3 regions of the Brevundimonas albigilva genome follow, and region 1 is predicted to be linked to each of the others. Evidence: predicted binding sites of a transcription regulator. Region 1 holds the regulator's gene; each other region holds the start of a gene.
The links. The regulator LexA, encoded in region 1, represses DNA repair genes until DNA is damaged. The targets are predictions, from matches to a motif close to ATGTTCNCNANNTGTTCT.
Positions count from the first base shown of each region.

Region 1 (4,677 bases):
GTGCGCGCCAAGACCCTGATGCACGGCAAGACCTCGCCCATCCTTCACGACGGGCGCAGCCTGTTCGCCGGCCTGCCGTCGCCGTTTACGGCCACGCGCTATCATTCGCTCGCCGTGCGGCGCGAAACCCTGCCGGACTGCCTGGAGGTCACCGCCTGGACCGAGGACGGCGAGATCATGGGTCTGCAGCACCGCAGCCGGCCGATTCACGGGGTGCAGTTCCATCCCGAATCCATCGCCACCGAGCACGGCCACGCCATGCTGGCGAACTTCCTGGACATCGCTGGCGTCAAGCGCCTCGCGGCCGCCTGACGTGGCCGACGGGTTCAAGCCGATCCTGGCCCGCCTGGTCGAGGGCCAGCCGCTGACGTCCGAACAGGCGCACGACTTCTTCGCCGCCTGCCTGCGCGGCGAACCGACGCCCGCCCAGGTCGCCGCCGCCGTCACCGCCCTGCGCATCCGGGGCGAGACCGTCGACGAGATCGCCGCCTTCGCCGGCGCCATGCGCGACGCCGCCCTGACGCTGGACCATCCGTATGAGGTGATCGACACCTGCGGCACAGGCGGGGACGGCCAGCACACCTACAACATCTCGACCGCCGCGGCGCTTGTGCTCGCTGGCGCGGGGCTGAAGGTCGCCAAGCATGGTAACCGCGCGATCTCTTCGAAATCAGGATCATCCGACGTCTTGTCGATCCTGGGCGTGAACCTGACGGCGTCGCCCGCACAGCAGCGGCGGGCGCTGGACGAGGCCGGCATCTGCTTCCTGTTCGCCCCGGCCTACCACGGGGCCATGCGCCACGTCGGACCGGTCAGGGCGGAAATCGGATTTCGCACGGTGTTCAATCTGTTGGGACCGCTTTCGAACCCCGCGTCGGCGAAGCGCCAGGTCATGGGCGTCTATGATCCGCGCCTGCTGGAGCCGCTGGCCGAGGTGCTGGGTCGCCTCGGGGCGATCCGGGCCTGGACCGTCCACGGCCAGGGCCTGGACGAACTGGCCACATCCGGTCCCACGGAGGTGGCGGAATGGAAGGACGGCGCGGTTCGCCGCTTCCAGGTGACGCCCGAGGCGGCCGGCCTGCCCCGCGCGCCGCTGGACGCCATTCGCGGCGGGGACGGCGAGGCGAACGCCGCCGCCTTGCGCGCCTTGCTCGAGGGGCGGGCCGGCGCCTACCGCGACATTGTGCTGCTGAACGCGGCCGCCGCGCTTGTGGTATCCGATCGGGCCGCCGACCTGGCCGAAGGGGCGGGGCTCGCGGCGGCGGCCATCGACGACGGCCGGGCCGCGCAGGCGCTGGAGCGCCTGGCCCGCATCACCTCCACGCCCCCGGAAACGGACGAGGACCAATGACCGACGTTCTGGAACGCATCGCCGCCTACAAGCGCGAGGACGTCGCCGCGCGCAAGGCCGCCCGTTCCCAAGATGCGATCGAGGCGCTGGCCTTGGCCGCCTCGGCTCCGCGCGGCTTTCGCGACGCCCTGGATCGCAAGGTCGAGGAAACCGGTCGTCCCGCCCTGATCGCCGAGATCAAGAAGGCCAGCCCGTCCAAGGGCCTGATCCGCGCCGACTTCGATCCGCCGGCCTTGGCCCGCGCCTATGAGGCCGGGGGCGCGGCCTGTCTGTCGGTTCTGACCGACGGCCCCAGCTTCCAGGGCGACGACGCCTTCCTGGCCCAGGCGCGCGCCGCCGTCTCCCTGCCCTGTCTTCGCAAGGACTTCCTGGTCGACCCCTGGCAGGTGGCCGAAAGCCGCGCGCTGGGGGCGGACTGCATCCTGATCATCCTGGCGATGGTGGACGACGCCCTGGCCGCCGAGCTGCTGGCGGAGGCCGAGCGGTTCGGCATGGACGCCCTGATCGAAACCCACGACGAGATCGAAATGGCGCGCGCCTGCGCTCTGGGCGGCGATCTAGTGGGCGTCAACAACCGTTCCCTTCGCACCTTCGAGGTTGATCTCGAAACGACCGAGCGGCTCTCGATGCTCAGCCCGGTCAAGGCCCTGCTGGTGGCCGAAAGCGGCATCTTCACACCCGAAGACGTTCAGCGCGTCTCGGCCGCCCACGCCCAGGCCGTTCTGGTGGGCGAAAGCCTGATGCGGCAGGCCGATGTGGAGGCCGCCACCCGCAGCCTGCTGGCCGCCTGATGTCCGGCGGCGAACGCCGTTAAGTTGACATTAGGAAGGAACACTTACAGAACATCGCCACATGTTCACGGCTCGTTCCGATTCGACGGAAAGAGCGTATGAGGGCCAGGCGATGCTCACGCGCAAGCAGCACGAACTGCTGATGTTCATTCATGAACGGATCCAGGAGACGGGCGTGTCTCCCTCGTTCGACGAGATGAAGGAAGCGCTGGATCTGGCCTCCAAGTCGGGCATCCACCGTCTGATCACCGCCCTGGAGGAGCGAGGCTTCATCCGCCGCCTGGCGCATCGCGCCCGCGCGCTGGAAGTGATGAAGCTGCCGGAGCAGGCCACCGCCGGCGCCCCGCGCGGGCGGGCCGGGTTCAAGCCGGACGTGATCGAGGGCGGCGGTTTTCGCGCCCCGGCGCCCGAACCGGCCAACGACGTTCGCGAACTGCCGCTGCTGGGCAAGATCGCCGCCGGCACGCCCATCGCTGCGATCCAGCACGAGCGAGACCGCCTGCCGGTGCCGGAATCCATGCTGGGCCGGGGCGATCACTATGTGCTCGAGATCGAGGGCGATTCCATGATCGAGGCCGGCATCCTGAACGGCGACCTGGTGGTCATCAGAAAGGGCGACACCGCCCACAACGGCGAGATCGTCGTGGCCCTGGTCGAGGGCGAGGAGGCGACCCTGAAGCGTCTTCGCCGCAAGGGCGCCTCCATCGCGCTGGAGCCGGCGAACCGGAACTACGAGACGCGCATCTTCGGGCCCGACCAGGTCGAGGTTCAAGGCAAGCTGGTCGGCCTTATCCGTCGCTACCACTGACGGGATCGCCGACCGTGCGCGTCCACGGTCGGTCGTCCCGCACATCGGCCGTCCACACCGCCCGCCAGCCTGGCGCCGAGCGGTCTCGCCACAGTTCGACGGCCCCGCCCTTCGCCAGATCGACGCCATCCAGCACCAATCGATCGCGGCAGGCCGGCGGCAGACCCGGAGCCTCAGCGCGCAGGGCGATCACGGGGGCCGAACGACACAGCTTCTCCAGTTGCGTCGCATCCGGCGTTCGACGTCCCCACCACAGAGCGACCGGGGCGGCGTCCGCCGTCGGCGGGGCGCAGGAGAACCGCGCGCAGATCCAGTCCGACGGTCGCTCGATCGGGCTCAGTCCGCGGCGACGCGACCACAGGTCGACCGCATAGGTCCGAACGCCCGGCCGCACGATGACGGCCTGTCGGTCGACCCGGTAGGCGGCGTTGGTCCCGCCTTCTCCGATCCACAGGTCTGGCGCTGGCGGTCGAGGCCAGATCAGGACGGCCGCCGCCATGGGCAGGCCGGCCCACCGCAGTCGTCCGGTCCACAGGCACATGAACAGGACGCCGACGAACGCGATGGGCAGGACGAAGTCCGGCGCGCTGGAGACGGATTTGACCGCCCCAGGCAGGCCGGCGGTCCATTCCCCGATCGCCAGCATCGTATCGACGCCCCAGCCCGCCACGGCGAGGAAGGGCCCGCCCAGGCCCAGGGGCTCCAGCGCGGCCCCCAGCGCCAGCGCCGGCATCAGCACGAAGTCCGCGACCGGCGACGTGCCCAGATTGGCGATCAGCCCGTACATGGCGGTCCGATTGAAGTGCTGCATGGCGAAGGGGCCGGTCGCCATGCCCGCGACCAGGCTGGCCGCCACCGCCGCCGTGATCCAGGTCGCGAACCGCTGCATCGCGACGATGGGCAGGGGCGCGGAAATCTCTCGCGTGCGCTTCGGCCAGGCCTCCACCAGGGCGATCAGGGCGGCGGTGGCGGCGAAGGACATCTGGAAGCCCGGCGTCATCACCGCCTCGGGCTGGATGAGCAGGACCACGAAGGCGGCGACCGCCAGACCGTGCATGGTCACGGCCTGCCGATCCAGCAGAATGGCCAGGAATGCGATGGAGGCGGTGATGGCGGCCCGTTCGGCCGGGGCGGGCGCGCCGGACACGACCAGATAGGCGCCCACCGCGGCCAGGCCCGCCGCGGCGGCGATCTTCTTGCCCGGCGCCCGCAGGGCCAGCCAGGGCCAAGCCGCCACGCCCAGCCGCACGGCGAAGAAGACGAAGCCGCCCACGATGGCCATGTGGAGGCCCGAGACCGACAGAATGTGCGCCAGGCCGGAATCGCGCATCACGTCCAGGTCGGCGCGGCTGATCCAGGTTTCGTGACTGGTGACCATGGCCGCCGCGACCCCGCCGGTGCGCTGGCCCAGCCGCTCCACGATCCGTTGGGCCAGGGCGTAGCGGGCGGCGTTGATCCGCATCGCCAGTCGAAGCCGCCAGGGCGGTTCCTCAAGCTGGGCCGGGCGGGTGGGCAACAGCGCGAAGGCGACGCCGCCCATGCCCTGGAAGAAGGCGTTGCGCGCGAAATCGTAGGCGCCCGGGCTGGCCGGCGCGGGCGGCGGGTTCAGGACGGCGAACAGACGGATCGGCGCACCGGGCGGCGGCGGTTCGCCCTTGACGGTCGCACGCAACCGCACCGGCGTCGCCTCGGGCGCCAGGCCGCGTATGCGGACGGGGGCGATGACG
Region 1 is NZ_CP097649.1:1,423,084-1,427,760, reverse strand. Features, by position in the region: gene M8231_RS07070 (anthranilate synthase component II) at 1-312, shown strand, start outside; gene trpD (anthranilate phosphoribosyltransferase) at 314-1,351, shown strand; gene trpC (indole-3-glycerol phosphate synthase TrpC) at 1,348-2,142, shown strand; gene lexA (transcriptional repressor LexA) at 2,255-2,950, shown strand; gene M8231_RS07050 (ComEC/Rec2 family competence protein) at 2,931-4,677, opposite strand, start outside.

Region 2 (4,677 bases), 260 kb from region 1:
GGCGGGGCTCGCCGCGACGATCGGACTGAAGCAGCTGGGGCTCCATCGGATCGACGACGGAAACCGGCGTCTCGGCCACCGGAATTTCCGCGACCGGCTCGGCCTTCTTGCGGCGGCTGCGCGAACGGGCGGGCTTGTCATCCGCCGCGGCCTCGACGGTTTCGACGGGAGCGGGCGTGGCCTCGACGGCCGCCGGCGCGGAGTCCGCGACGCGCGAACGTCCGCCGCGGGTGCGCTCGCGTCCCCGGGCGGGCTTGCGATCATCGCGCGGACGATCGTGAATCTCGCTGAAGTCGATGCCGTCGAGGACCAGTTCCTCGGGCGTTTTCTTGATGAGCTTCAGCACCTTGTCCAGCGACTTGTCGTCGGCCGGAGTGACGATCATGAAGGCCTCGCCGGTGCGGCCCGCGCGGCCGGTGCGGCCGATGCGGTGGACGTAATCGTCGGCGTGGTGGGCGACGTCGTAGTTGAAGACGTGGCTGACGTCGGGAATGTCCAGGCCGCGCGCGGCGACGTCGGAGGCGACCAGGATCTTCAGCTCCCCGGCGCGGAAGGCCGCCAGGGTCTTCATGCGGTAGGACTGGTCCAGATCGCCGTGGATCGGGGCGGCGTCGATACCGTGCTTCTGCAGCGACTTGGCCACGATATCGACTTCGGACTTGCGGTTGCAGAAGACGATGCCGTTCTTGACGTCGGCCCGTTCGATCAGGGCGCGCAGGGCCGTGCGCTTGGCCTTGGGATCGCTGGTGGGGATGCGCACCAGATACTGGGTGATGGTGTCGGCCGTCTGGGCCGGGCGCGAGACCTCGATCCGGGTCGGATCCTTGAGGAAGGCGGTGGTCAGGCGCGTGATCTCGGGCGGCATGGTGGCCGAGAAGAACAGGGTCTGGCGCCGCGGCGGCGTCAGCTTGAAGATACGCTCGATGTCCGGGATGAAGCCCATGTCGAGCATCCGGTCGGCCTCGTCGACGACCATGATCTCGACGCCCGTCAGCAGCATCTTGCCCCGTTCGAACAGGTCCAGCAGGCGGCCGGGAGTGGCGATCAGGACGTCCACGCCCTTGTTCAGCGCCGCGACCTGGTCGCCCATCGAGACGCCGCCGATCAGCAGCACCCAGTTCAGCTTGGTGCCCTTGGCGTATTTGCCGAAGCTCTCGGCGACCTGGTCGGCCAGTTCGCGGGTGGGGGCCAGGACGATGGCGCGCGGCATCCGGGCGCGGGCGCGGCCCGAGGCCAGACGCTCGACCAGGGGCAGGGTGAAGGCCGCCGTCTTGCCGGTGCCGGTCTGGGCGATGCCCAGAACGTCGCGGCCGGCCAGGGCGACCGGAATAGCCTGCTCCTGGATGGGGGTGGCGGTGGTGTAGCCGGTGGCGGCGACGGCCTGAAGGGTCGTGGGCGAAAGGCCCAGTTGGGAAAATTCGGTCATGAATCCTTGGGAGAGAAAGCGTCTGCGTGCATAGCAGCGACGGAACCGCCCCTCTGTGGGCGAGCGGGCGGCGCGGATCGCAGACCTGTCCCGAGGCTGGGGGCGATATAGAAGTCCCTGCGTAAAAGTCAAGTATTCCGGATCGGTCGTCGCCGCGGAATGAATTCCTATGGCCAAGCTGGAACGCCGCTTGACTCCCGGGGTTGGGAAGGCGGCATATAAGAACAAAAGGAGAACTGACGTGCGGCCCGACCGCGACATCGACGCCCTGCGCGAACGCCTGAAGATGCTGGAGGCCGACGGCCATCCGGTCGATTCCGCGCGCTTCGACCTGGGACACGAGGCGGCGGACCGGCATCTGGGCGGACTGGCGGTCCATGCCCTGCACGAGGTTCATGCCGCGACGACGCCCGATGCGACGGCGGCCCTGGGCTTCGCCCTGGGGCTGGCGCGACGCGCGGCGCCGGACAAGGCGCTGGTGTGGGGCGTGCAGGCGATGGCGGGGCTGGAGACGGGCCACATCCACGGGCCGGGGCTGCGCGAGCTGGGGCTGGACCCCGACCGGGTGGTGCTGGTGCGGGTCAAGGAGACGAAGGACCTGCTGGCGGCGGGGGAGGAGGCGCTGGCCTGCGGGGCGGTCGGGGCGGTGCTGCTGACGGCGTGGGGCGAGGCCAAGACCATGAGCCTGACGGCCAGCCGGCGGCTGTCGCTGGCGGCGGCGCAGGGCCGGGCGACGGCTGTCCTGGTGCGGCTGGCGGCCCCGCCCCAGCCCAGCGCGGCCGAGAGCCGGTGGCGGGTGAAGGCCGCCCCGTCGCGGGCGCTGGAAGCCGAGGCGCCCGGTCATCCGACCTTCGAGGTCGAACTGTTGCGGCATCGGCTGGGCGCGCAGCCGAGATCCTGGATCATGGAGTGGAATCGTGAGCGCGGAGTCTTCCAGAATGGCGGGCAGGAACGGCTCGAACGGCCGGCGGTATCTGGCGGTGTGGTTTCCGTTCCTGCCGACCGATCGATTGCGGCGGGAGGAGGGGCAGTCCGACGCTTCGGCTGAGGCCGCCGTCGTCCTGGTCGAAAAGGTCAAGGGCGCGCTGCGGCTGGCGGCCGCGGACCCGCGCGCGATGGGGCTGGGCCTGTCGCCCGGAATGACCCTGGCCGACGCGCGGGCGCGGGCGCCCGACATCCGCGTGGTCGCGCACCGGCCCGAGGCGGATGCGGCGCTGCTGAAGCGGGTGCTGCTGGATTTCGGCCGTTTCACCCCGATGGCGGCGACCGACGGGCCGGACGGCCTGGCGCTGGACGTGACCGGTTGCGCCCATCTGTTCGGCGGGGAGGCCGGGTTGGTGAAGGCGGTCGAGGCGCGGGCGCGCGGGATCGGCCTGGCGATCCGCACGGCGATGGCGGGCGCGCCCGAGGCGGCGCGGGCGCTGACGCGGTTCGGTCGCGGCGGGATCCATCAGGGCGAAGGCCAGCGCGCGGCGCTGCGCCGCCTGCCGGTGGCGGCGCTGGAGCTGTCGGACAAGGAGACCCAGGCCCTGTCCCGTGCGGGCCTGAAGACCCTGGCGCAGTTGGACGACCGGCCCACGGCGCCGATCGCCGCCCGGTTCGGCGCGGCGGCGGCGACGCGGCTGAACCGGGTGCTGGGGCGTGAGGACGTGCGCATCCGGCCCGAACGGCCGACCCTGATGGTGTCGGTCGACCGGGTTCTGGTCGAGCCGATCACCGAGACGGCCGACATCGAGGCGGTGATCGGCGACCTGCTGGCCGAGGCCATGGACCGGCTGGACCTGCGCGGCCAGGGCGGGCGCGCGTTCCAGGCGGCCTTCTTCCGCGTGGACGGGGAGGTGCGGCGCATCACGGTCCGCACCGGCCGGCCCAGCCGTGACGCGGCCGGGGTGCTGCGCCTGTTCAAGGAACGGCTGGCGGCGCTGGCGCGGCCGCTGGACCCGGGCTTCGGCTTCGACCAGCTGCGCCTGTCCGTGCCGGTCGCGGACCGCCTGGCGTCGCGCCAGCGGGGGTTCGAGCAAACCCCGCCGGGGGCGGAAGATCTGGGGCGGCTGGTCGACCGCCTGACCGCCCGCCTGGGCCCGGAAGCCGTCAGCCGGTTTGAGCCGGTGGCGTCGCACCGGCCGGAACGCGCGGTCCGCCTGATCCCTGCAGCCTTGGCGCCCGCCGCCCTGCCGGTGCGGGCCGAAGAGGGGTGGCCCGAACCGGACCCGGCCGACCCGCCGCTGCGGCCGCTGCAGGTGTTCGATCCGCCCCAGCCGGTTCTGGCCACGGCCGAGGTGCCGGATCATCCGCCGAACCGCTTCATCTGGCGACGCTTGGATCACCGCCTGGTGCGCGTCGAAGGGCCCGAGCGCATCGCCCCCGAATGGTGGCGGCGGCTGGAGACGCCGCTTGAGCCGACGCGCGACTATTACCGGGTCGAGGACCAGGAGGGCCGCCGCTTCTGGCTGTTCCGCTCCGGCTTCTACGGCGAGGAGCCGGCGCCGCGCTGGTTCGTCCACGGCGTCTTCGCATGACCGCCTACGCCGAACTGGCGGCGCGCAGCAACTTCTCCTTCCTGGAGGGGGCGTCGCATCCGAAGCACCTGGTGCTGAGCGCCATCCTGCGCGGGCACACGGGACTGGGGCTGGCGGATCGCAACACCCTGGCCGGCGTGGTGCGGGCCTGGAGCGCGCTGAGGGACTTCCGGGAGGAGGGCTGGGCCCCCGAGAAGAAGCGGGAAGGGGGCGGCCCGGGCGAGTTCGTCTGGGTCGAGGATCCCGAGTTCCAGCACATCGACCGGGAAATGGTGAAGGCGCGCGCCAAGGCCTTCAAGCTGATCCTGGGCGCGCGGCTGCGGTTCAACGACGGGACGCCGGACATCCTGGCCTATCCCGAGGACCGGCAGGGCTGGGCGGGGCTGTGCCGCCTGCTGACGCTGGGCAACCGCCGGGCGAAGAAGGGCCAGTGCGAGATCGGCCTTCCCGATCTGCTGCGGGCGCCGGAGGGGCTGCTGCTGATCGTGACGCCGCCGCGCCGGCTGGACGGGCTGGAAGCGGTGCTGCGCCAGGTGAACGCGGCGGCGCCCGGCGCCGTCTGGCTGGGCGTCGCCATGCGCCGAACGGGCGACGACCGGCGTCGGCTGGCGCGGCTGAAGGCGCTGGGCGCGGCGACGGGCACGCCGCTGCTGGCGGTCAACGACGTGCTCTATCACGACGCCGAGCAGCGCGACCTGCAGGATGTCGTCACCTGCATCCGCGAGGGCGTGA
Region 2 is NZ_CP097649.1:1,682,869-1,687,545, reverse strand. Features, by position in the region: gene M8231_RS08425 (DEAD/DEAH box helicase) at 1-1,426, opposite strand, end outside; gene M8231_RS16900 (ImuA family protein) at 1,668-2,474, shown strand; gene M8231_RS08410 (Y-family DNA polymerase) at 2,365-3,945, shown strand; gene M8231_RS08405 (error-prone DNA polymerase) at 3,942-4,677, shown strand, end outside.
Region 2: a site for LexA is predicted at 1,648-1,665, ahead of M8231_RS16900 (ImuA family protein). Genes of this name have one in related genera too.

Region 3 (4,677 bases), 730 kb from region 1:
GCTCGGTCATCGCCTTCGCCAAGCTGAACGGCAACATGTCCGGCGCGCCGATCCTGCTGCCGGCGCGCCACCTGATCAACATCGCGCTCGGCCTGGCGCTGGTGCTGCTGATCGGGGTGATGATCGGTTCGGGCGGCACGGCGACCTGGGCCTTCTGGGGCGTCTTCGTGCTCAGCCTGATCCTGGGCGCGACCCTGATCATCCCCATCGGCGGCGCCGACATGCCGGTGGTGGTGTCGATGCTGAACTCCTACTCGGGCTGGGCTGCGGCGGCGCTGGGCTTCACGCTGGAGAACATCGCCCTGATCATCACCGGCGCCCTGGTCGGGTCCTCCGGCGCCATCCTCAGCTACATCATGTGCAAGGGCATGAACCGCAGCTTCGTCAGCGTCATCCTGGGCGGCTTCGGCGGGGATGTCGCCGCCGGCGCGGGAGGGACCAAGGAGACGCGGCCGGTCAAGCAGGGCTCGGCCGAGGACGCCGCCTTCATCATGAAGAACGCCTCCAAGGTCATCATCGTGCCCGGCTACGGCATGGCCGTGGCCCAGGCCCAGCACGCGCTTCGCGAAATGGCCGACAAGCTGAAGGAGGAGGGGGTCGAGGTGAAATACGCCATCCACCCCGTCGCCGGCCGCATGCCCGGCCACATGAACGTCCTGCTGGCCGAGGCCAACGTCCCCTATGACGAGGTGTTCGAGCTGGAGGACATCAACTCGGAGTTCTCCACCGCCGACGTCGCCTTCGTCATCGGCGCCAACGACGTCACCAACCCCGCCGCCAAGACCGACCCCCAGTCGCCCATCTTCGGCATGCCCGTGCTGGACGTGGAGAAGGCCGGAACCGTCCTGTTCATCAAGCGCGGCATGGGCTCAGGCTACGCCGGGGTCGAGAACGAGCTCTTCTTCCGCGACAACACCATGATGCTGTTCGCCGACGCCAAGAAGATGGTCGAGGGGATCGTGAAGGGGCTCTAGCGATGGCGGCCGAACCCAAAACGCGCCCGACGGACGCCTCGGTCCCCGACTTCATCGCCGCGCTCGAGAACCCGACGCGACGCGCGGACGCCGAGGCGATCTGCGCCCTGATGGCCGAAGCGACGGGCGAACCGCCGGTGCTGTGGGGGCCGTCGATCGTCGGCTTCGGCCGCTATCGCGGCCCGACCGGCGACTGGCCCCTGGTCGGCTTCTCGCCGCGCAAGGCCAATCTGGTCCTCTACATCATGCCCGGTTTCGCCGAGCACGCGGACCTGCTGGTGCGGCTGGGCAAGCACAGGGCGGGGAGCTCCTGCCTCTATCTGAACCGGCTGGCCGACGCGGATCCGGCGGTCCTGCGCGAACTGATCGACCGTTCGATCGCCTCGCTGCGCGCGACATACGGCGGCTGACGAAGGATCAAAAGATGGCCCGCCCGACATGGGGGTCGAGCGGGCCGGCTCCGCCGACCCTCGCGGGGTCGGTGGCGGGTCGCGAGGGCGACGGCGGAGTGTCGGTGAAGAGGACCTAGCCTTCCAGGTCCTGGCCTTCGTCAGGCTCGGGCGCGCCCAGCATGTCGTCGGCGATCTTGTTGGTGGACTGGCGCACGGCCTTCTCGATCTGGTCGGCGATGTCGGGGTTCTGCTTCAGGAACTCGCGCACGTTCTCGCGGCCCTGGCCGATCCGGGTCGAGTCATAGCTGAACCAGCTGCCCGACTTCTCGATGATCCCCGCCTTGACGCCCAGGTCGATGACCTCGCCCAGCTTGGAGATGCCCTCGCCATACATGATGTCGAAGATGACCTCGCGGAACGGCGGGGCGACCTTGTTCTTGACCACCTTGACGCGGGTGGTGTTGCCGACCACCTCGTCGCGGTTCTTGATCGCGCCGGTGCGGCGGATGTCCAGGCGCACCGAGGCGTAGAACTTCAGCGCATTGCCGCCTGTGGTCGTTTCGGGGCTGCCGTACATCACCCCGATCTTGTGGCGGATCTGGTTGATGAACAGGACGATGCACTTGGACTTGGAGATGGACGCGGTCAGCTTGCGCAGCGCCTGGCTCATCAATCTGGCTTGAAGGCCGGGCAGGCTGTCCCCCATTTCGCCCTCGATCTCGGCGCGGGGCGTAAGCGCCGCGACGGAGTCGACCACCACGATGTCGACCGCGCCCGAACGGACCAGGGTGTCGACGATCTCCAGCGCCTGTTCGCCCGCGTCCGGCTGGGACACCAGCAGGTCGTCCAGGTTCACCCCCAGCTTCTGGGCGTAAACCGGATCCAGCGCGTGTTCAGCGTCGACGAAGGCGGCCACGCCGCCCTTCTTCTGCACCTCGGCCACGGTGTGCAGGGCCAGGGTGGTCTTGCCCGACGATTCCGGACCGAACACTTCAATCACCCGCCCGACCGGCAGGCCGCCGATGCCCAGCGCCATGTCCAGGCCCAGCGAGCCGGTCGAGACGCTCTCGATCTCGGCCACCTGTCCGGCCTTGCCCAGCTTCATCACCGAGCCCTTGCCGAAGGCGCGGTCGATCTGGGCGATCGCCGCCTCCAGCGCGCGCTGCTTGTCGCCGTCTTCCTTGCCCACCAATTTCAATGCCGCCTGTGAAGCCATCTTACCCGTCTCCCTTGCCATGATTCCCATCTGAAGCCTGGGAGAGACCCGCCATGGACCCGCCCCCGTTGTGGTGAGACGACTATGTGCACGGTTTGTTCGTGTTCACAAGATGTTCTCTTGATCAAAACGAGAACATTCCTTTTCAGGCGTCCGCTTCTGACGTGTCGGCCAACGGCAGGCGCAGGCTGAAGGTGAAGCCTTCGGGCGGATAGGCGAGGGCCGCCGAGCCGTCCAGGTCGCGATTGATCGCCGCCTCGATCAGCTGGGAGCCGAAGCCGCGCCGCGCCGGCGCGGCGACCAGAGGGCCGCCCGTCTCGACCCAGTCCAGCCGCAGGTGACGATCCGCCACCGACCAGTCCACGCGCACGCAGCCGTTGGGGGTCGACAGGGCCCCGTATTTGGCCGCGTTCGTCGCCAGTTCGTGAAAGGCCAGGCCCAGACTGAGCGTCTGGCGCGAATCCAGTCGCACGTCCGGCCCGCTCAGGCGCACCTGCTCCTCGGCGAAGGGGGCCAGTTCCTGGTGCAGCAGATCGCGAAGCCGGACGCTTTCCCACCGTCCCGCGGTCAGCAGGTTCTGAGTGTTCGACAGGGCCAGGAGCCGCGCCTCGAACAGCGGAATGAAGCTGGCCAGGTCGGGCGCGCGCCGCGCGGTCTGGCGGGCGATGGACTGGACGGTGGCCAGGCTGTTCTTCACGCGATGGTTCAGCTCGTTGATCAGCACGCGCTGCTGGCGTTCGCTGTCGGCCAGGGCGGCGAAGGCCTGGCGCCGGTCGGTGATGTCCGTGATGACCCCCGACATCCGCAAGGGCCGGCCCGAACGGCTGCGGATCAGCCGACCGCGCAGATGGATCCAGCGCCCGACGCCGGGAATGAACCACTCCTGGTCATAGTCTTCCTCTCCGGCCATGGCGCGGGCCAGGGCGGCGCGGTGGGCGGCGCGGTCCTGATCGGACAGGCGGTCGCCGATCTCGCTGGCGGTCAGTCTGGCGTCGGGCGCGATGCCCATGATCTGGCGGGCGCGGGCCGAGACGACCGGCGGCCTCAGCGGCAGCTGCGCCTCCCAGAAACCGACCCCGCCCGCGTCGACGGCCGACAGCACATTGGTCCGCTGGTCGAAGACCGAGGCGCCCAGGGCCAGGAACAGCACCGCGACCGATCCCGCCGTGACCGCGACCGCCAGCATCAGCGGAGAGGCGCCGGCGGCCCCGGGCGCCGCCTCGGCCGGGGTCAGGACCAGGGCGGCCATGCCGGTGTGGTGCATCGCCACGATGGCTGTGCCGAGCGCCCCGGCCGCCAGCGCGCGCCAGCGCAGGGTCCGGTCTTCGCGCGCGGCGAACAGCGCGGCGATGGAGGCGCCGACGGCGATCAGCACCGACAGGGCGACAAGGCCGGGACGGTAGTCCAGAACGGCGGCCGTGCGCATCGCCGCCATGCCGACATAGTGCATGGCGGCGATCGCCGATCCCATGGCCAGGCCGGCCGCGGCCAACCGAACGAAGCCCGCGCTGCGCCGGGCGGCGGTCAGGAAGGCGACCGCCGTGCCCGCTGTCGCGAGAAGGAACGAGGCCAGCGTCAGGCCGACGTCATAGGAGACGGGCGCGCCCGGATCGAACCCCAGCATGGCGATGAAATGCATCGACCAGATGCTGGCGCCCAGCGTCAGCGCCGCCACCGCCAGCCAGCGCAACCGCGCCGAGCCCAGGTGCGCCCGCATTCGATTGAACAGGTCCAGCGCCGTCCACGCGCCCAGGACGGCGACCGCCAGGGACAGGGTGAAGAACAGGCTGACGATCGGATGGTGGTGCAAGCGGAAGGCTCAGTCGGACGTTGTCTCAGCCATAACCCGGAAGCGGCGCCGGGTCGAAGTCCTTATTCAGGGAACGACGACGGCGTCCGCCGCCGGCGGCGGCTCGGCGGCCCGGCCCGCCAGCGACAGGCCGCATCCCAGCAGCAGGACGGCTCCGGCCGCCGCGGCCAGGGTGCCTCGCGCCGACGGCGCAGCCGGCGCCAAGGGCCGGGCCAGCATGGCCAGCAGCAGGGCGATCAGCCCCAGGGCGCCGGGCAGGTCCATGCCCACGCCCAGGAAGATCCC
Region 3 is NZ_CP097649.1:2,152,667-2,157,343, reverse strand. Features, by position in the region: gene M8231_RS10840 (NAD(P)(+) transhydrogenase (Re/Si-specific) subunit beta) at 1-974, shown strand, start outside; gene M8231_RS10835 (DUF1801 domain-containing protein) at 977-1,384, shown strand; gene recA (recombinase RecA) at 1,500-2,582, opposite strand; gene M8231_RS10825 (MHYT domain-containing protein) at 2,728-4,392, opposite strand; gene M8231_RS10820 (M20/M25/M40 family metallo-hydrolase) at 4,459-4,677, opposite strand, start outside.
Region 3: a site for LexA is predicted at 2,684-2,701, ahead of recA (recombinase RecA). Genes of this name have one in related genera too.